DNA from 3 places in the Xenorhabdus bovienii SS-2004 genome. Region 3 is predicted to be linked to each of the others. Evidence: predicted binding sites of a transcription regulator. Region 3 holds the regulator's gene; each other region holds the start of a gene.
What was found. The regulator CRP, encoded in region 3, controls carbon source genes, mostly activating them, when cyclic AMP is high. The targets are predictions, from matches to a motif close to ATGTGANNNNNNTCACAT.

Region 1: the regulator CRP is predicted to act here: its motif matches at 1,348-1,365, upstream of glpT (glycerol-3-phosphate transporter).
Region 2: the regulator CRP is predicted to act here: its motif matches at 1,916-1,933, upstream of gntK (gluconokinase).

Annotation. Positions count from the first base shown of each region.
Region 1 covers NC_013892.1:542,504-546,893, reverse strand. The annotation lists gene XBJ1_RS02355 (amino acid adenylation domain-containing protein) at 1-655, opposite strand, end outside; gene glpT (glycerol-3-phosphate transporter) at 1,586-2,941, shown strand; gene glpQ (glycerophosphodiester phosphodiesterase) at 3,477-4,390, shown strand, end outside.
Region 2 covers NC_013892.1:3,620,832-3,625,221, forward strand. The annotation lists gene gntU (gluconate transporter) at 1-1,212, opposite strand, end outside; gene gntK (gluconokinase) at 1,209-1,748, opposite strand; gene gntR (gluconate operon transcriptional repressor GntR) at 1,970-2,965, opposite strand; gene XBJ1_RS15905 (LacI family DNA-binding transcriptional regulator) at 3,112-4,083, opposite strand; gene XBJ1_RS15910 (6-phospho-beta-glucosidase) at 4,130-4,390, opposite strand, start outside.
Region 3 covers NC_013892.1:3,934,712-3,939,101, forward strand. The annotation lists gene XBJ1_RS17440 (LysE family translocator) at 1-356, opposite strand, end outside; gene XBJ1_RS17445 (YheU family protein) at 529-747, shown strand; gene XBJ1_RS17450 (phosphoribulokinase) at 849-1,718, shown strand; gene crp (cAMP-activated global transcriptional regulator CRP) at 2,280-2,912, shown strand; gene XBJ1_RS22790 (hypothetical protein) at 2,928-3,056, shown strand; gene XBJ1_RS17460 (aminodeoxychorismate synthase component II) at 3,201-3,776, opposite strand; gene ppiA (peptidylprolyl isomerase A) at 4,080-4,390, opposite strand, start outside.

The sequences.
Region 1 (4,390 bases), 830 kb from region 3:
ATGCACACAGACAGGCAGCCAGATTGTCATGCTGCACCTGTACCGCTTTTGGCAACCCAGTAGAGCCAGAAGTGAACATCACATAAGCCGGGTGATCACCCAATGCAGGCATATCGATGTTTTCTGTTATTTCATCATTAATTATTTCACGGGTATTATTCAGAAGGGCGTGCAAAGGGATTAATGTTGATGCCTTCAGCCCCGCAGATACCGTATCATCCGATACGAGAACACTTTCCGACAGGCTGGCGAGAATATCATTCAGACGTTTTTCTGGCATCATCGTATTAAGGGGAATATAAACCGCCCCAATTCGCCAAACCGCCAGCATAGTAACAAACCATGGAATTCCCCGTTCGGCAGCAATAGCAACGTTGCTCCCCATTTTAACACCGTACTGATGCAAAATATTTGCTGCATTTTCAACACGCTGCTGTAATTCACCAAATACCAGGGTTTCATAGGGATCAGAAACCGCAATGTCATTCGGTATCGTTTTCGCCAGTTTTGCCAAGCGAGATGGCACGTTATCAAACCATGGTTCAAGTGCTGCTATCCTATGACTGATATTACTACTGTTAATATTGTCATCGGGTGAAAATGTTTGCTCAGTGAATGCTGTGTGTAATATTGCCTTGTGTGTGTGTGTATTCATAATGATGTTCTCTTTCTGTCTTCCATTTTATTTCATCACTTTTTATGATGAATGGAGACATCAATGCTGTTAGTCATTAATATTCAGTTTTCGCCTATATTCAGATATTGCAAATACCTTATGTCGACATTCAACTGAATCGTAAAAATAAATTGCATAAAATTTCATGCTAATTTAATAATTTTATTAACTAATATTATTATGTAATCTTTAATTAATTAACCTACAAATAAAAAGGCTATTTATTGGCTGACAGATTGTATTACGCCTTATACAATCTGGTATTACCTTGATATTATTATCTTATTTTAAAAAATAGATGTTCAAAATTTCATGATAACTGACATCATGAATATGAATACCTACTTGTAGTAATATCTATTATTTTGAGTTTTAAATCCAAACATTTTATTTGTAACTGCGTTATAAAAAACGCCAAACATGTAAATAAAAATAAGCTACACGACTAAACAGAGGCATTATTTAAATAGTGATAGCCCGTTAAAATCCCGACGATAAATGTCACCCTTTATTTATGAATTTATGTCTGTATGATTTTATGAAAATATTATTTCATATTTTTACAACTTTATATTTACTGAGTATTAACCCCTGCCAATAATATGGATTAACTTTAAGAAAGGAACATAAACGAACTTTAAACGCTCATAAGTAACAAGCAAAGCGTTTTATTGTGACGTAGGTCACTATATTATCGGTAAATTATATTTCAAAACTCTAACAAATCACTCAAAATTGCGGTCTTTGCGAAATTATATCTACAGGTCAGCGATACATCACAGATATAGCATATTATTTTGGCTATTATTTCCTTCTATATAGAAAATAGTTAATGAAAATTCTTCGTTTAACATCATCATCGCTCAGAGATGGTAATTCGCTAACACCAAAAGTCATGTGGAGACAAACATGTTAAGTATTTTTAGACCGGCACCCCACAAAGCCCGGCTGCCCGCGCAAGAAATAGATCCACTCTACCGTCGCTTTCGCTGGCAAATTTTCATGGGGATCTTCTTTGGGTATGCGGCTTACTATTTAGTAAGGAAAAACTTTGGATTGGCAATGCCTCACCTAGCGGAACAAGGTTTTTCCAAAGGTGATCTTGGCTTCGCTTTGTCAGGGATTTCGATTGCATACGGTATCTCAAAATTTATCATGGGTTCCGTTTCTGATCGTTCCAATCCACGTATTTTCTTACCTGCCGGCTTGATACTCGCCGCAGCAGTGATGCTGTTTATGGGTTTCGTGCCGTGGGCAACTTCCAGCATTGCCGTCATGTTTGTTCTGCTATTTCTGTGTGGCTGGTTTCAGGGCATGGGTTGGCCTCCCTGCGGCCGTACTATGGTTCATTGGTGGTCACAGAAAGAGCGTGGTGGGATCGTTTCTATCTGGAACTGTGCACATAACGTTGGTGGCGGCTTGCCTCCGTTACTGTTCATGCTGGGTATGGCGTGGTTCCAGGACTGGAAAGCCGCATTTTATATGCCTGCATTTGCCGCCATCCTTGTCGCAATTATCGTATTTTCCTTGATGCGCGATACTCCACAATCCTGTGGTTTACCGCCGATAGAAGAGTATAAAAACGATTATCCGCCTGACTATACGGACAAAAATGAAAAGGAATTGACTGCAAAAGAGATTTTTTTGCAATACATTCTGCCTAACAAATTGCTGTGGATGATCGCAATTGCCAACGTATTCGTTTATCTGCTGCGCTACGGTATCCTCGACTGGTCACCAACCTACCTGAAAGAAGTAAAGCACTTTGCTATGGATAAATCGTCCTGGGCTTACTTCCTCTACGAATATGCGGGTATTCCCGGTACGCTGCTATGTGGATGGATGTCTGACAAAGTGTTCAGAGGCAACCGTGGTGCCACCGGCGTATTCTTTATGACACTGGTGACTATCGCCACCATCGTATTCTGGTTGAACCCGGCGGGTAACCCAAATATTGATATGATCTGTATGCTGGTTATCGGCTTCCTGATTTACGGACCAGTGATGCTGATTGGCCTGCACGCTCTTGAACTGGCACCGAAAAAAGCGGCGGGAACAGCGGCAGGCTTTACCGGTTTGTTTGGCTACCTCGGTGGTTCGGTTGCGGCCAGTATCATTGTCGGTTATACCGTTGACTTCTTCGGTTGGGACGGCGGATTTATGGTCATGATCGGCGGCAGTGCCCTGTCCGTCGTTCTACTGTTGTTTGTCATGTTAAGCGAGAATAAACATAAGCAGGAAATCGCTCGTATAGCTAGCCAGTAAATTGCCGCCACATAAACGGTAATAACACGTAAAATTGACCGCAGTACTACTTCTGATACTGCGGTTACTTGAAAAATTAATTGCCAAACCCAACTGACTGAACTAATCCATTGCTCCCTAATTACAGGTTTACTTATTCATGTCATATTTGGTTAAATATATTACTGATTTTTACTTTATATATTGCTCTTCATGGTCATAATCATTTTATTTCCAAGGAGTTATTTAGATTAAATATTTATAAAACTAAACCAAATTTATGACATTATTAGTTTACCTATCTATATATCGTATTGAATCAAAAATACAACTTCAACAGCACGTTTAAAGAATGAACACGACTGTCATAAAACTGTGACATACCACAGATAAAATCAGTATTCAGCATTGTGTTATGTCGTTATTTTATATAAAAAGCTGCATTGAATAATCATCATATTCTTCTTGCTGTTTTAAAAAAACAAGCTAAAAAAATAACATCATTTTTATTTAAGATTTTTATTACTATACATTACTATAAATGTGGAGAACTCCAATGCAAACCCCTATCAAAGCCATCATGGCAGGTCTGCTGTTAGCGTCGTCGATGTCCGGTATTGCACATGCAGCTGATAAGATTGTGATCGCCCATCGTGGAGCCAGCGGCTATCTGCCTGAGCACACACTGCCAGCCAAAGCTATGGCCTATGCACAAGGTGCTGATTATCTGGAACAAGATCTCGTTATGACCCAAGATAATGAACTCATCGTGCTGCATGATCATTATCTTGACCGCGTAACAGATGTGGCAGAGCGCTTTCCAAACCGTGCCCGTGCTGATGGCCGTTACTATGCTATTGATTTTACCTTGCCGGAAATTAAGTCCCTGAGATTTACCGAAGGTTTTGATATCGAGGGGGGTAAAAAAGTACAGAGCTATCCCGGACGTTTCCCAATGGGAAAATCAGATTTCAGCATTCATACTTTTCAGGAAGAAATTGAGTTTATTCAGGGTATGAATAAATCTACTGGCAAAAACATAGGTATCTACCCTGAAATCAAAGCCCCATGGTTCCACCACCAGGAAGGTAAAGATATCACCGCCAAGGTACTGGAAGTCCTGAAACAATACGGCTACACCAAAAAGAGCGATAAAGTTTATCTGCAATGCTTTGATGCCAATGAACTCAAACGCATCAAAAATGAGTTGGAACCGAAAATGGGCATGGATCTGAAATTGATACAGCTCATCGCTTACACCGACTGGAAAGAAACTTATGAGCAGAAACAAGATGGCTCATGGGTAAATTATAGTTATGACTGGATGTTTAAACCGGGTGCCATGAAAGAAGTGGCAAAATATGCCGATGGCATTGGCCCTGATTATCACATGCTCATCGCCAATGACTCCACACCAAACAACATTAAGCTAACGGGTTTGGTGCAAGAAGCACACGCCAGCCATCTTGC
Region 2 (4,390 bases), 310 kb from region 3:
GCCAGAATCGTTTACATGGCTGAGTATCAACGAACCACCAGCAATACACACTGACAACGCCGCCATTTGTGCACCGGAATAACCCAGTTCACCAATCACTGGCAGTACCAGACCCACAGTAGTCAGACACGCTACAGTAGCCGAGCCCTGAATCACGCGCACTGCCCCTGACAGAATAAAACATGCCAGCGCAATTGGCAGACCGGCTCCCACCAAAGCATTACCGAGCGCTGGCCCGACACCGGAATCCACCAGCACTTGTTTGAACACGCCACCTGCCCCCGTGACCAGCAGGATGATCCCCGCAGGCTGAATCGCCGCAGAGCATACTTCCATAACTCTGTCTTTACTCATACCGCGACGAATCGCCAAGCCATAAATCGCCACCAGACAGGCAATTAAAATCGCGGTGAAAGGATGGCCGATAAACTCCAGCCATTGATACAACGTTGATCGCTGATCGACGAAACGTGCAGCAATCGTCTTCAAACCCACGAGTACCAGCGGGAATAATACCAGTGCCAGACTGAAACCAAAGGAAGGCATCTGATTTTTACCAATGCTCGGTGTATTCAGATCCTCGGGTAATTCCAGTGTCACATGTTTACTGATGAAATTGCCGTACATCGGGCCGGCCAGCAACATGCCGGGGATAGCAGCACTCAGGCCAATCAGGAGCATCCAGCCGAAATCGGCTCCCATCTGGGAAGCCAGCAACATCGGCGTCGGCCCCGGCACCAGAAACGCCGCAGCGGCTGCAACACCGGCAAACAGTGGAATTGCCAGTTTCACCACATTACCACCAGTACGACGTGCAACGGCAAATACCACGCCAATCAACAGTACAACCGCCACATCAAAAAACAGTGGCAAGGCACAGATAAGCCCCGCGATGCCCAGTGCATAGTTCGCGCGTTTTTCACCAAAACTTCCCAGCAATTTCACAGCAATCTGGTCGAGCGCCCCTGTTTCATGCAGGATCTTGCCAAACATAGCACCCAGCGCCACCACAACGGCAAGGAAGCCCAAAGTGCCTGACATGCCGTTTTGCATGGTCTGGGTGATTTTTTCTAATGGCATACCGGAAAAGATCCCCGCCCCCATTGAAACCAGTATCAGCGCGATAAAAGCATGCATTCTGGCTTTCATCACCAAAAACAATAGCAGGAGGACAGAACCGACAGCCGTCAGCACCAAAGTTAATGTAGTCATGAATTCCCCTCGGTAATGCAGTCAATTGTTGTCATTGTGTTTTTGATTACTTCATCAAGGTCTGGTCTGATATCAATGTGATGGACATCTTTTTCATCGTCAGTCGGTTCTTCCAATACCTCAAACTGCGAGATCAGCATTTGGGGTTTGAAGAAGTGTTCCTTGCGAGCTTTCAGACGGCTTTCAATTAAATAAAAATCCCCCTGCATATACAGAAATGACAGGTTTTTGTTGCCATTACGCAGCATATCCCGATAGTTTTTTTTCAGAGCAGAGCACACGAGCAAAGAGATATTATTTGTACGCTGCATGGCAAAAATGGCATCGTTGAGTGCTTTTAACCACGGCTGACGATCATCGTCATTCAAAGCGTGGCCTTGTGCCATCTTAATAATATTGGCGCGGGGATGAAGAAAGTCACCATCCAGAAACGCCGCGCCCAGCTTACGGGCAACCCCACTGGCAACCGCAGATTTACCGCTGCCGGATACCCCCATCAATACAAAAACATGATTTGGCTGTTGGGTATTGCTCATATCAAACTCCTTTGTGCAGATTTTGTTACCTGGCTATCTCTGTGATGTACCTGCAAAATCTTCTCTATGAAATATTATCTATAAAATGTTACCGGTAACTTATTGTCGGTAACATTACCAGCAACACAAGATCGCGAGCAATTAATCAGGATCGGCAAAAAAGGAAAATGTGAGGCTTATCGCAATTGAAGATAGGAAAGCATCATTTTGATCTACAAAAATTAAACACTTTCTCCCAATGAAAGCGTAAATCCAACATCAATAAGGGTTTGTTCCAGTTTTTGTCCCTGCAAACGGGCAAATAGGGCTTCCGCCGCCCTGCGTCCGATCAGATCACGCGGAGTCAGTACACTGGCCAGTTTTGGCATCATCACCTGGCCAACATCATGGCCGTGGAATCCAGCGACAGCGATCTGTTCCGGGACATTGATCCCCTGTCGCTGACATTCAAAAATCGCACCAATCGCGATATCATCATTGGTGCAAAACAGACCATCAACATCAGGGTATTTCTGCCAGGTTTCCCGCAAAAGCTGCGCGCCAAGTGAATAGGACGAACTGGCAGGCGTCATCACATTTCTCGGCTGCAACCCTGCGCTGCGCATCGCCATTTCGTACCCATCCAAGCGGATCAGCGTTCGTTCATCCTGCCGCGCTCCGAGGTAGATCACGTTTTGGCAGCCATGCTCGATCATAGCCACCGTCATCTGCCGCGCCGCCTCAAAATTATCGATCCCGACTGCAATATCAAGGCAGGGAGAGACGCTATCCATCAGTTCCACAACCGGAATGCCTGCCGTCTCCAGTACCTTCAAGGTCTTGGGCGTATGCGTCCGCTCTGCCAAGATCAGGCCATCAATATTGTAAGAAAGCAGGGAAAGCAGGCGCTCTTCTTCTTTCTGAGCGGAATAACCGTAGTGGGTGAGCATCGTCTGATAACCATTACAATCAGTTACCTGCTCGATCCCACGAATGACTTCGGCAAATACCTGATTAGTCAGTGAAGGAAGTAAAACCCCGATCGTTCGGCTGGTAGAATTGGAAAGGATGTCCGGCACACGGTTGGGAATATAACCCAGTTGATCCAACGTTTCAGCGATCCGTTTTCCCAATGCTTCCGAGACCTGATCCGGATTACGCAAGAAACGGCTGACCGTCATTTTTGTGACCCCAACGAGGTCTGCGACATCTTGTAAAACTGGACGTTTTTTCTTCATTTTCAATATAATGCAATCAGCTTTCTATATTCAGACTAATAAAAAGCGGTTTTAACACATTTATACACCATAACAATACGATTTTTAGCCAAAAATGCTGGCTCACTCTCACCTCACATAGCTATCGTTATGAGAACTGTGATCGCTTACCCTTGTCTGAGAGAATTCCGATAAATAATTTGGGGCGTAAATTCTGGGGGAGGTGTATCAGGTTCGATCAATAAACGAGCTGCGAAACACGCCATGTCAGTAATGGGAAAATGGACGCTAGTCAGTGCAGGATAGACAAATGCCGCCCGCTCTCCGCTATCATAACAGATGATGGAAATATCCTCTGGCACACTCAGCCCCAACTCTTTAATCGCCAGCAATGCGCCGAGCGCCATCTCTTCACTACAGAAGAACAGGGCATCCGGCCGTGATTTTGCCAGAATGGTTCGAGTTTGCCGGTAGCCACTTTGCAGATCATACTCCCCTTCCAGACAAGCAACAGGATTCAATCCCGCATTCTGCATGGCATCCAAGAACCCTTGACGGCGCTGCCGGCTTGGATTGCGTGACAAAGGGCCACTCACGCAGGCAATGCGAATATGTCCATTCTCGACCAAGGTTTGCGTGGCGAGATAGCTGGCCTTGTGGTGATCAAACACAACACAGCGGGGCTCCAGCCCTGCCACCAGACGATCCAGCAACACAAACGAACGGCCACTTTGAGCGAGTTGCCTCAGCTTATCATCACTGATGGCACGCACATGTAAAATCATCCCGCCGCAGCGCAGACTATGCAAATGCGTAATAGCCTGCCATTCGTTTTCAGCACGATTTCTCCCCTGCATGACCAAAAGCTGTTTGCCATGTGATTCAGCTTCCGTCTGGATGCTATCCATCAAAGCACCAAAGAAGCCGCCACGATAGGAGGTAGTCACTAATCCCAGCGTATTGCTCTGATTTGAAGCCAGTTCACGCGCTGCCAGATTGGGGCTGTAACCCAATTCTACGATGGCATTCTCAACTTTGGCACGGGTTGCTGCCTTCACTTTGTTGTCACCATTAACAACACGTGACACCGTAGCACGCGAGACGCCAGAATAACTTGCCACATCTTCCAGTGTTATCATGCTTTTTCCTTGTTAACTCCGTGCTCCTATTCCTGCCAGACACAACTTATCGTTTAAACTGGGGCAAATACATGCGGTTAATCTCTAAGATTTCGTTCAATAATGTCGAATCCAACGCCACATCGCCAATCAACGGATGAGTGACCAGCGCCAACAGTGCGACCTTGCGATCGCCATGGACGGCGGCTTCGATGGTCAGGCGCTCAAATGCTTTCACTTGCTGGGTCAGGGCTGACATACTGTCCGGCAGGTGACCAAACGCCAGTGGGTGCGCCCCTTGAGCATCAACAATACAGTTGGCTTCGAT
Region 3 (4,390 bases):
AGAAACTGTAATAACCAGCCTTGATGGCTTTTGATGGGAACAGCCGCCAAATTTGCCGTTTCCAACCGTTTATAATGTGCTGTCGACGTTTTCCACGCCAACCTTAATAAATACAGACTACCGAGCACTTTCAACACGGTGTGCATCGCCGGATACAACAGCAGCACTGCTCCCACGCCAAAAGCAGACAGCAGAAGGATGGTCTGTATGCCAAGAAGGATACCCACCCAAAGCGGTAACGAACGACGGAAACCAAAATTAGCACCCGATGAAGTCAGCAGCATATTGTTCGGGCCCGGTGTAATCCCAGAGATTAATAAGAAGGTGCTTAGTGAGAATATCAGACTTGCGGTCATGGGGGGATTGTTCCTCTTACCCAAATGGTTAACATTTCCTTTCGACGAAAATAACAGTATGTTATTCACTACACAAGATGACTAATTATGAAAATTAATCCCTTATGAGTGAGCACTTTTCTCCCCTGAGCAGGGCCGCCAATCCCCATTTACAAACTCAGGAGCAACCACAATGATGATCCCGTGGCAACAACTGGCACCCGAAACCCTACTCGATCTGATCGAAAGTTTTGTCTTGCGGGAAGGCACCGATTACGGTGAAGATGAAAAAACGCTGGAGCAAAAAGTACAGGATGTAAAACGTCAGCTTGAACGGGGAGAAGTCCTACTGGTTTGGTCTGAACTGCATGAGACCGTCAATATCATGCCCAAAGAGATGTTTCGCCCTTAGCGCCTTCTTTTTATCAGGCTGTTCCGTTTGCCTTATTTTGCTCTGTATTGCTGATTACGAGAAAGATAGTCCCAACTTTTTTGGATAAGGAGTCTGTTCTTATGTCTGCCAAACACCCTGTCATTGCAATAACGGGTTCTAGCGGAGCCGGAACAACAACGACCAGTGTGGCGTTCCGCAAGATTTTTCAACAACTTGAAGTTACTGCCGCACTCATCGAAGGGGATAGTTTCCACCGTTACACCCGTCCTGAAATGGATGCCGAGATCCGTAAGGCGAAGGAGCAAGGCAGACATGTCAGCTATTTTGGGCCAGAAGCCAATGATTTCAGCATGTTGGAAAAGACATTTTACAACTATGGTGAAACAGGCACTGGCCGCTGCCGGAGATATCTCCACACCTATGATGAAGCCGTGCCTTACAATCAAGTACCGGGTACATTCACGCCGTGGGAATCACTGCCATCAAACACCGATATTCTGTTTTATGAGGGGTTGCATGGTGGCGTTGTTACTCCACAGTATAATGTCGCCAGCTATGTTGATTTGCTGATTGGTGTCGTCCCCATCGTCAACCTTGAGTGGATACAGAAACTTATCCGTGATACCAGCGAACGTGGCCATTCAAGAGAGGCGGTCATGGATTCCGTGGTGCGTTCGATGGATGATTATATCCGCTATATTACGCCACAGTTTTCCCGTACTCATATCAATTTCCAGCGAGTTCCCACCGTTGATACCTCTAACCCTTTCTCCGCCAAGGCTATTCCATCTCTGGATGAAAGTTTTATCGTGATTCGTTTCCGTGGCCTGAAACAAATTGATTTCCCTTATTTACTATCAATGCTTCAGGGATCATTTATTTCCAGTATAAATACCATTGTCGTTCCCGGCGGAAAAGTGGGGCTGGCCATGGAATTAATTATGGCTCCGTGGGTTCAGCAATTACTGGAAGGCAAAAAAATTTCTTGATTTAAACGCAATTTAATTTTTAATTAAACAGGTAACAAAAAATAACGTTGCCTGTTTTACGAAAATAAACATTTCAGTAACAATAAAAACAGATTATAAAGAGAAAATTCAGTAAGGTAAAACGCGTAAAAGCAGTACGATATTTACCAAAGTACCCACAGCCTCTTACACAATAAAAAAGTCATTCAGCCGTTCCCGTCTTTATGTTGTTTCTCCTTTTCCCTTTGGAAATACTGGCATTATTCGATTTCCTATAAGTCGTAGAGCAATAAAGACGACGCTCCAAATAGATTTCTGTTAATCTGGCGGGCTGAAGCGATACAGGGGAAGACAGAAACGTTTTCCTGTGTTACAAACGAGGTTACAAGCGAAGCTGGCAAGATATATAGGTTAAGATTAAGACACCCATATTTTGGTATGATTATAATCTATATAAAATTCCCGCTTGTCAGTTTTTCAGCAAGTTAATATGTTAAACTATTGACTTTATAAAGCCAGCCGGGTGAGGAAAAACTGTTCCTCACGTCATCAAGGCGGAAATAACAACAGAGGATAAAGCGAATGGTTCTCGGCAAGCCACAAACAGACCCTACTCTTGAATGGTTTTTGTCACACTGCCATATTCACAAATATCCATCCAAGAGCACGCTTATTCATCAAGGCGAGAAAGCAGAAACGCTTTACTATATTGTTAAAGGTTCAGTCGCTGTTCTAATAAAAGATGAAGAAGGCAAAGAAATGATTCTCTCTTATTTAAATCAGGGAGATTTCATTGGTGAACTTGGATTGTTCGAAGAAGGAAAGCTGCGTACTGCATGGGTACGAGCTAAAAGTGCCTGTGAAGTCGCTGAAATTTCCTACAAGAAATTTCGCCAGCTCATTCAGGTCAATCCTGATATTCTGATGCGTCTATCCTCTCAGATGGCAAGACGCTTACAAACAACCTCAGAAAAAGTCGGTAATCTGGCATTTCTGGATGTCACAGGTCGTATTGCCAAGACGTTAATGAATCTGGCCAAACAGCCTGATGCGATGACCCATCCTGATGGTATGCAAATAAAAATTACACGTCAGGAAATTGGCCAGATTGTCGGGTGTTCCCGCGAAACAGTTGGCCGCATTCTCAAGATGTTAGAAGATCAAAACCTGATCTCTGCTCATGGCAAAACCATTGTAGTATATGGAACCCGCTAATTTCTGAAATTACTCTTGAAACTGAGCCAGCGCAACCCTTATCCTGCACTGGCTTTTTTGTTGCTTCCTTTGTCTTATCAGTGCAATGGCAGCATCAAGCCCCGTTACGCCGCTTTCTGTAATACTTCACTGGCCTTGCCCTGATATTCCGCTGGGACAGACGTGATTTCCCCCACCTTATTTTTATATTTGCCATATCACAGTGAAATAATAGTCACCAAATATGAATAAAAAATCACATAAGGGCAAATAAAAAACAGCCGGTGAGGAAAATGCGATGGTATTTGGTTAATATCTGAGAAAATTATTCAACAAATCATGTCCCTGTTCACTGAGAATGCTTTCAGGGTGAAATTGCACACCTTCCAATGGCAAAGTACGGTGACGTATTCCCATAATTTCATCTACATTACCGTTATGCTGACTCCATGCGGTCACTTCAAACGATGCTGGCAGGGTTTCAGCAGCAATCACCAGAGAATGATAACGAGTAACAGTCAGTGGACGGTTCAATCCTTTGAATACTCCTTGTTGATTATGGTGGATCAAGCTGTTTTTTCCGTGCATCACCTCGCGGGCTTTGACCACACTCGCACCAAAAGCCTGCCCAATAGCCTGATGCCCTAGGCACACACCGAGGATTGGCAATTTGCCGGCAAAATGCGCAATGGCCTCTAGTGAAATCCCTGCTTCATTTGGCGTACAAGGCCCCGGCGAAATCACTAAATGTGTGGGCGCCAACTTCTCGATATCTTCAAGCTGTAATTCATCATTACGCTTAACTAAAACATTTGTCCCTAACTCGCAAAAATATTGATATAAATTGAATGTAAAAGAATCGTAGTTATCTATTATTAATAGCATAGGAGTATATCCTATTGATTTTTATAGTTTTATATATTGCCGCTACCCTAGCGGGCATTGTGCATTCTGTATTTCGATAAAATCAGGTAAAGCAGCATCAACAGCAGCGGGACGCTCATCATACCACAGACGTATTTTTAAAATAGTAGGATACAAACAGCAGCATTCACCCGTGGTGAGAGCTTGACGTGAAAAGATAACGCAGGTGAGAGGGGAAGACGGCACTCAAAAAGCGAATGGCACAATATAAATACCGTCTTATTTTCTAGGTTTCAGGCAGGAAAACACTGTTTTCCTATTGAATTAAGGTGCAACTTTGGCAGAAAGGATCACAATCGGTTTCACGGGTACATTTTGATAAGGGCCAACATTTTCTGTCTTGACCTGAGAAATTTTATCAACCACATCCATACCTTTTATGACTTTACCAAAGACAGCATAACCAAAATCACGCTGACCGTGATCAAGGAAGGCGTTATCAGTGACATTAATGAAGAACTGACTGGTTGCACTGTCTTTATCTGCGGTGCGTGCCATCGCTATCGTACCACGCAGATTACGCAAACCATTATCTGCTTCATTTTTGATTGGTGCTTTGGTCACCTTCTGCTTCA